2 regions of the Streptomyces sp. NPDC058685 genome follow, and region 2 is predicted to be linked to the other one. Evidence: riboswitches for the same ligand, from Rfam matches in the RefSeq annotation. Region 2 holds a riboswitch; the other holds the start of a gene.
What was found. A riboswitch is a leader RNA that binds a small molecule or an ion and turns the genes downstream of it on or off. The one in region 2 is predicted to bind cobalamin.
Positions count from the first base shown of each region.

Region 1: linked by a shared signal. The riboswitch ahead of ACFWU3_RS01910 (cobalamin biosynthesis protein) and the one ahead of ACFWU3_RS25190 (ribonucleoside-diphosphate reductase subunit alpha) in region 2 are both predicted to bind cobalamin.

Region 1 is NZ_JBHXSL010000002.1:30,655-34,860, forward strand. It holds gene ACFWU3_RS01900 (anion permease) at 1-1,040, shown strand, start outside; gene ACFWU3_RS01905 (hypothetical protein) at 1,054-1,275, shown strand; cobalamin riboswitch at 1,394-1,535, shown strand; gene ACFWU3_RS01910 (cobalamin biosynthesis protein) at 1,653-2,618, shown strand; gene ACFWU3_RS01915 (cobyric acid synthase) at 2,615-4,132, shown strand; gene cobN (cobaltochelatase subunit CobN) at 4,129-4,206, shown strand, end outside.
Region 2 is NZ_JBHXSL010000035.1:65,052-69,257, reverse strand. It holds gene ACFWU3_RS25200 (carbon starvation CstA family protein) at 1-1,311, shown strand, start outside; gene ACFWU3_RS25195 (YbdD/YjiX family protein) at 1,308-1,514, shown strand; cobalamin riboswitch at 1,708-1,850, shown strand; gene ACFWU3_RS25190 (ribonucleoside-diphosphate reductase subunit alpha) at 1,989-4,206, shown strand, end outside.

The DNA of each region.
Region 1 (4,206 bases), on a different contig from region 2:
TCGTCACCGAGTCAGGCATCACCCCAGAAGTCATCTTCGCGGCGCTCGTCGGCGCCATCCTCTGGAATCTGCTCACCTGGCTGATCGGCCTGCCCTCCAGCTCCTCGCACGCCCTCATGGGCGGACTGGTCGGCGCCACGATCGCCTCGGTCGGCGTCAGCGGCGTCAACGGCGGCACCGTCGTCACCAAGGTGCTGATCCCCGCCATCGCGGCCCCCCTGGTCGCGGGCATCGCCGCCTACCTCGCCTCCCGGCTGACCTACAGGATCGGCCGGAACACCGACGAGAAGGCCACCGCCAAGGGCTACCGCGCCGGCCAGATCGCCTCGGCCGGCCTCGTCTCGCTGGCCCACGGCACCAACGACGCCCAGAAGACGATGGGCATCATCACGCTGGCCCTGGTCGCCGGTGGCGTCCTCTCCCCCGGGTCCAACCCCCCGATGTGGGTCATCCTCTCCGCCGGTCTCGCGATCGCGCTCGGCACCTACCTGGGCGGCTGGCGCATCATCCGCACCATGGGCAAGGGCCTCACCGACCTCCAGCCGCAGCAGGGCTTCGCCGCCCAGACCAGCGCGGCGAGCGTCATCCTCGCCTCCTCCAACCTCGGCTTCTCGCTGTCGACCACGCACTCCTGCTCCGGCGCGGTGATGGGCGCGGGCCTCGGCCGCAAGGGCGGCGTGGTCCGCTGGTCCACCGCCACCCGGATGTTCGTCGCCTGGGGTCTGACCCTGCCGGCGGCCGCGCTGGTGGCGGCGGGCTCGGAGTTGGTCACCCGCCAGGGCGACTGGGGCGTGGCGGCCGTCGTCGTCTTCCTGATCGGCTCCTGCGCCGCGATCTGGCTGGTCTCCCGCCGTCAGGTGGTCGACCACACCAACGTCAACGACACGAGCGTGGACGGCGAGCCCGCGGGTGTCGTGACCGCCGCCATCGCGGCCGTCACCCCGCCGCCGGCCGGCACCCCGGCCCCGGCCCAGGACATCCAGACGACCATCCCGGCTCCGGCCCCCGAATCCGAGCCGGCCCGCACGGCCGCGGTGTGAGGACAGAAACAGCATGAGCATCGACTGGGCAGCTCTCGGCTCCGTCTTCGGCGTGAGCCTCGTCGCCACCGTGGCCCTGGTGGGTCTGTTCACCCTGGGCGTGGTGGGACTGAGCAAGCAGAAATCGGCGTCCGCGCAGGGGGGATCGGCGGCCCTGGCGCGCACCGGGGCGTACGTGTGCTTCGCGCTCTGCGCGGCGGCGGTGACGTACGGGATCTATCTCATCGTCAGCTGACGCCACAGCGGCATCACGCGCATCCGAAGCCGGGCCGGGCACCCTTTGGGGTGACCGGCCCGGCTTTCGGGTGTGGGGCTCAGCACACTGTCCCGTCGCAGGTCAAAGGCAAGTTGACGCAGTTCGGGCGGCGTGGTGGACTGCCGGGGCCATCTACGGCGGCAGCAGAGGAAGCCGGTGCAAATCCGGCGCGGTCCCGCCACTGTCACCGGGGAGCAGTCCCCGGAAGCCAGGAACTCTCACCGCCGTTCACGTCGAACCAGGGCGCGGACACCCTGAGTGAGGACATATCGCCATGCCCGGCTGCGGTTCCGTTCCTGCTGTGAGTACGGCCCTGAGTTCACGGTTGCACCGAGGCGAGATCGCGGCCTGAACCCATGCGTGCCGACCGAGTGTTCGTGTACGGCTCCACCGCCGGCCTGGCCTGCGACCTGCTTCTCGGTGATCCCCGCCGGGGGCATCCGGTCGCCGCGTTCGGGCGGGCCGCGGGAGCCGTCGAGCGTGCGCTGTGGCGTGACCACCGCGGCTGGGGTGCGCTGCACACCCTGCTCTGCGCCGGGGGTACGGCCGCCGCCGCGGCCTTCGTCGCGCGCGCGGCGCGGGGCAGTTCCGCCGCCTCCGTCGCCCTGACCGCGGCCGCCACCTGGTCGGTCGTCGGGGGGACCTCGCTGGGGCGCGAGGCCCGGGCCATCGGCGGGGCGCTCGCCGCCGGCGATGTGGAACTCGCCCGCGAGCGGCTGCCCCATCTGTGCGGCCGCGATCCGCAGAGCCTGGACGAGCAGCAGATCGCGCGGGCCGTCGTCGAGTCCGTCGCCGAGAACACCTCCGACGCCGTGGTCGGCGCCCTGGTGTGGGGTGCCCTGGCGGGCGTGCCCGGTCTGGTGGGATTCCGGGCGGTCAACACCCTGGACGCGATGGTCGGGCATCTCTCGCCCCGCTACCGAAGGTTCGGGTGGGCCTCGGCGCGACTGGACGACGTGGCCGGCTGGCCCGGCGCGCGGCTCACGGCCGGGCTCGCGGCGCTCGCGGGAGCGGACGGCCGGGGGGCCGTCCGCGCCTGGCGCGCCGACGCGGCACGGCACCCCAGCCCCAACGCCGGTCCCGTGGAGGCCTCGTTCGCGGGGGCGCTGGGCGTCCGGCTCGGCGGAACGCTCTCGTACGGCGGGCGGGTCGAGCACCGGCCGGTCCTCAACGCCGAAGGGCGCGCCGTGGAGTTCGGCGACATCGAACGCGCCGTGCGGCTCTCCCGCCGCGTCGGCCTTCTGACGCTGGCGGTCTGCGCCGCGGGCCGCGTCACGGGTCAGGCACTGCGCGCCCGGCGCGCACGAAGGAGGCGGGGATGAGCGGGCGCAAGGGCGGCGGGCTGCTGGTCGCGGGCACCACGTCCGACGCGGGCAAGAGCGTCGTCACGGCCGGGATCTGCCGGTGGCTCGTACGCCAGGGCGTGAAGGTCGCTCCCTTCAAGGGGCAGAACATGTCCCTCAATTCGTTCGTGACCCGTGAGGGCGCGGAGATCGGCCGCGCGCAGGCCATGCAGGCGCAGGCCGCGCGGGTGGAGCCGAGCGCCCTGATGAACCCGGTCCTGCTCAAGCCGGGCAGCGACCGCTCCAGCCAGGTCGTGCTGATGGGCAAGCCGGTCGGCGAGCTCAGCGCCCGCGGCTACCACGGCGGCCGGCAGGAGGCCCTCCTCGGCACCGTCGTGGAGTGCCTGGAGGAGCTGCGGGGCACGTATGAAGCCGTGATCTGCGAGGGGGCGGGCAGTCCGGCCGAGATCAATCTGCGGCGTACGGACATCGTGAACATGGGCATCGCGCGGGCCGCACGGCTTCCGGTGCTGGTGGTCGGGGACATCGACCGCGGCGGGGTGTTCGCCTCCTTCTTCGGTACGACGGCACTGCTGAGCGCGGCCGACCAGGAGCTGATCGCGGGCTATCTGGTCAACAAGTTCCGCGGGGACGTGTCCCTGCTGGAGCCAGGTCTCGACATGCTGCACGGCCTCACCGGACGGCGGACGTACGGCGTTCTGCCCTACGCGCACGGGCTCGGCATCGACGAGGAGGACGGGCTGCGCGTCTCGCTGCGCGGCACGGTGCGGGAGTCGGTGCTCGCCCCGCCCGTCGGCGAGGACGTGCTGCGGGTCGCGGTCTGCGCCGTGCCGCTGATGTCCAACTTCACCGACGTGGACGCGCTGGCGGCCGAACCGGGCGTCGTCGTGCGGTTCGTGGACCGCGCGGAGGAACTCGTCGACGCCGACCTGGTGATCGTGCCGGGCACCCGGGGCACGGTCAGGGCGCTGGACTGGCTCAGACAGCGGGGGCTCGCGGACGCCCTCGTCCGGCGGGCCGCCGAGGGCCGGCCGGTGCTGGGCATCTGCGGCGGCTTCCAGATGCTCGCCGAGCACATCGACGACGAGGTCGAGTCGCGTGCCGGAGCCGTCGACGGGCTCGGACTGCTGCCCGTCCGGGTGCGGTTCGCGGCCGAGAAGACCCTCGCCCGTCCGGTCGGCGAGGCACTGGGCGAGCCGGTCGAGGGCTACGAGATCCACCACGGCGTCGCCGACGTCCTCGGCGGCGACGTCTTCCTGGACGGCTGCCGGGTCGGCGCGGTCCGGGGCACCCACTGGCACGGCTCGCTGGAGAGCGACGGCTTCCGCCGTGCCTTCCTGCGCGAAGTGGCCCGGGAGGCGGGGCGCCGCTTCGTCCCCGCACCGGACACCTGCTTCGCCGCGCTGCGCGAGGAACAGCTCGACCGCCTCGGCGATCTGATCGAGGAACACACGGACACGGGTGCGCTGCTCCACCTCATCGAGTCGGGCGCACCGGCAGGACTTCCCTTCATCGCACCTGGAGCGCCATGAGCACCGAGACCACCGTGCTGTTGCTGTCCACCGCCGACACGGACCTGCTGGCGGCCCGGGCCTCCGGCGCGCCG
Region 2 (4,206 bases):
TACCTCTCCACGTTCATGAAGGTCGGCACCATCGTGCTGCTGGCCCTCGGCGTGGCGATAGCGCTGCCGACCCTGAAGATGGACGCGGTCACCGAGTTCGCCGGCCGGGGCGACGGTCCGGTGTTCGCCGGATCGATGTTCCCCTTCGTGTTCATCACCATCGCCTGCGGCGCGCTCTCCGGCTTCCACTCCCTGGTCTCCTCGGGCACCACCCCGAAGATGGTCCAGAAGGAGACGCAGATCCGGATGATCGGCTACGGCGCGATGCTGACGGAGTCGTTCGTCGCGATCATGGCGATGATCACGGCCTGCATCATCGACCCGGGTCTCTACTTCGCGGTCAACTCACCGGCCGGTGTCATCGGTCCCACGGTCGAGACGGCGTCCCAGGCCGTCGCCAATCTCGGCTTCACCATCACACCCGACCAACTGGCCCAGGCGGCCAAGGACGTCGAGGAGACCAGCCTGCTGTCGCGGACCGGCGGCGCGCCGACGTTCGCGCTCGGCATGTCGGACATCTTCTCGTCCGTGGTCGGCGGCGCCGGGCTGAAGGCCTTCTGGTACCACTTCGCCATCATGTTCGAGGCGCTGTTCATCCTCACCACGGTGGACGCGGGCACCCGGGTCGGGCGCTTCATGCTCCAGGACATGCTCGGCAACGTCTACAAGCCGTTCCGTCAGGTCAGCTGGAGGCCCGGCGTCTGGTTCGCCAGCGCGGTGGTCGTGGGCGGCTGGGGCTACTTCCTCTGGGTCGGCGTGCACGACCCGCTGGGCGGCATCAACCAGCTCTTCCCGCTGTTCGGCATCGCCAACCAGCTGCTCGCCGCCGTGGCACTCGCCGTGTGCACCACGCTGCTGGTGAAGTCCGGCCGGCTCAAGTGGGCCTGGGTCACGGCCGTACCGCTCGCCTGGGACGCCGCCGTCACCCTCACCGCGAGCTGGCAGAAGATATTCTCCGGCGACCCACGCGTGGGCTTCTTCACCCAGCGGGACGTCTACCAGTCGGCCATCGACGAGGGCAAGATCCTGCCTCCCGCCAAGTCCATGGACGACATGCACACCGTGGTCACCAACTCCACGGTCGACGGAGCGCTCACGGCTCTCTTCGCGATCCTCATCATCGTGGTCATCGTGGACGCGGGACGTGTCTGCTACAACGCGATCCGGCACCCCGAGAGCGTGAAACTGTCGGAGGTTCCGTACACCGAGTCGAAGATCGTCGCACCGGCCGGGCTGATCCCCACCAAGGAGGAGAAGGCCGAGATGGCAACCGCCGAGGAGAACGTTCCCGCAAGGAGCGGTTCGGCATGAGCACCACGGCGAGGGCCCGCCACGTCTTCGGCCGGATCCGGTGGTACGTCAGGGAGTTCACCGGCGAATCGGCCTACGACCGGTACGTCGCCCACACCCGCGGCTGCGACCCGGACGCCGAGGTGATGAGCCGCCGCGCCTTCGAGCGCAACCGTACGGACGCACGCGAAGCCGATCCGCGCGAGGGCTTCCGCTGCTGCTGAACGGCTGAAGGGCCCCTGAAGGGCCGCCGCGTTCCCCCGGGAACGCGGCGGCCCTTCGCCGTGAAACCGTGCGCCCACGGGCCGGACCGGGCCCCCGCCGGGGCGTCCCAGGGGCCGCACCGGCCGGGATCACCGGCGCGATGCCACAACTCCCGCACGGCGCCCCGACACAACATGTGGGGGGTGCCGCAACTGGCGGCCCCCACATGTATGCTCGACCTCGCTGTCGCCGCAGGGGAATCCGGTGCGAATCCGGAACTGTCCCGCAACGGTGTGATGTGGTGCGCTTTGTCGTACCCGAGAGTCCGAAGACCTGCCGACGGTGCGCCCGGTTCGACCGATCCGGGTGCCAAGACGTCCGGGCCTCGCGGTTGGGCCGGTGGACGCCGTACAGAGTGCTGCCCTGCCCTGGGCGCGTGCTGCCCGGCGGCCCCGTCCCCCGCCGGCCCAGAGCCGAGCGAGGGAGAGCACCACGTGACCATCGCGCCAGCCGATCCGGCAGCAGGCATCTCCGAGCAGCTTGAGGACGGCCCCGGGACCGCTTTGCTGCGGGTCCTGACCGACCTCACCGCCGATCTGCCCGACACCGACCCCGGCCGCGTCGCCGCCGCCGCGCTGCGGGGCCGGCACGCCGGTTCGGACACGGCCGAGCTCCGTGGGCTCGCCACCGACGCCGCCGCGGGTCTGATCTCCGAGGACCCCGCCTACTCCCGGCTCGCCGCCCGCCTGTTGACCCGGACGATCGCCGAAGAGGCGTCGGGCCAGGGCGCGGTGTCCTTCTCCGCCTCCGTCGCGGTCGGACACACCGAGGGGCTGATCGCCGACCGGACCGCCGCGTTCGTCACGCTGCACGCGGACCGCCTGGACGCCCTGATCGACACCGAGGCGGACGACCGTTTCGGCTACTTCGGCCTGCGCACCCTCTACAGCCGCTATCTGCTCCGGCACCCGATCACCCGTCAGGTGATCGAGACGCCCCAGCACTTCATGCTGCGCGTCGCCTGCGGTCTCGCCGAGGACGACAGCGTGCGCGCGCTGGACGAGGTGGCCGACCTCTACGGCCTGATGAGCCGCCTCGACTACCTCCCCTCCTCCCCCACGCTGTTCAACTCCGGCACCCGCCACCCGCAGATGTCCTCCTGCTATCTGTTGGACTCGCCGGCGGACGAGCTGGACTCGATCTACGACCGGTACCACCAGGTCGCCCGGCTTTCCAAGCACGCCGGCGGCATCGGTCTGTCGTACTCCCGCATCCGGGCCCGCGGTTCCCTGATCCGGGGCACCAACGGCCACTCCAACGGCATCGTGCCGTTCCTGAAGACCCTCGACGCCTCGGTCGCGGCGGTCAACCAGGGCGGACGCCGCAAGGGCGCGGCCGCCGTCTACCTGGAGACCTGGCACGCGGACATCGAGGAGTTCCTGGAGCTGCGGGACAACACCGGCGAGGACGCACGGCGTACGCACAACCTGAATCTCGCGCACTGGATCCCCGACGAGTTCATGCGCCGTGTCGACGCCGACGCCACATGGTCGCTGTTCTCCCCGGCCGACGTGCCCGAGCTCGTCGACCTGTGGGGCGACGCGTTCGACGCGGCGTACCGCGACGCCGAGGCGAAGGGTCTGGCGCGCAAGACCATGCCCGCGCGTGAGCTGTACGGCCGGATGATGCGCACGCTCGCGCAGACCGGCAACGGCTGGATGACCTTCAAGGACTCCTCCAACCGCACGGCCAACCAGACCGCAGAGCCGGGCCACACCGTGCACTCGTCGAACCTGTGCACCGAGATCCTGGAGGTGACGGACGACGGTGAGACGGCGGTCTGCAACCTCGGCTCGGTGAACCTCGGCGCGTTCGTCCTGGCGGACGGGTCCGGTGAGGGGATCGACTGGGAGCGCCTGGACGAGGCCGTCCGGACCGCCGTCACCTTCCTCGACCGCGTCGTCGACATCAACTTCTACCCGACCGAGCAGGCCGGCCGCTCCAACGCCAAGTGGCGTCCGGTGGGCCTCGGCGCGATGGGTCTGCAGGACGTCTTCTTCAAGCTGCGGCTGCCGTTCGACTCCCCAGCAGCCCGCGCCCTGTCGACCCGTATCGCCGAGCGCATCATGCTCGCCGCGTACGAGGCGTCCGCCGACCTCGCCGAGCGCAACGGCCCGCTGCCCGCCTGGGAGAAGACCCGTACCGCGCGCGGTGTGCTGCACCCCGACCACTACGGTGTCGAGCTCAACTGGCCCGAGCGCTGGGCCGCCCTGCGGGAACGTATCGCCACGACCGGGATGCGCAACTCGCTGCTCCTCGCCATCGCCCCCACGGCGACGATCGCGTCCATCGCGGGTGTCTACGAGTGCATCGAGCCGCAGGTCTCCAACCTCTTCAAGCGCGAGACGCTCAGCGGTGAGTTCCTTCAGGTCAACGCGTATCTGGTGGAGGAGCTGAAGCGGCTCGGCGTGTGGGACGCGCAGTCCCGTGAAGCGCTGCGCGAGTCCAGCGGTTCCGTGCAGGGCTTCAGCTGGATCCCGGCCGATGTGCGGGAGCTGTACCGCACGGCGTGGGAGATCCCGCAGCGCGGTCTGATCGACATGGCCGCGGCTCGCACTCCGTTCCTCGACCAGTCGCAGTCGCTGAACCTGTTCCTGGAGACGCCGACCATCGGGAAGCTCAGCTCGATGTACGCGTACGCCTGGAAGCAGG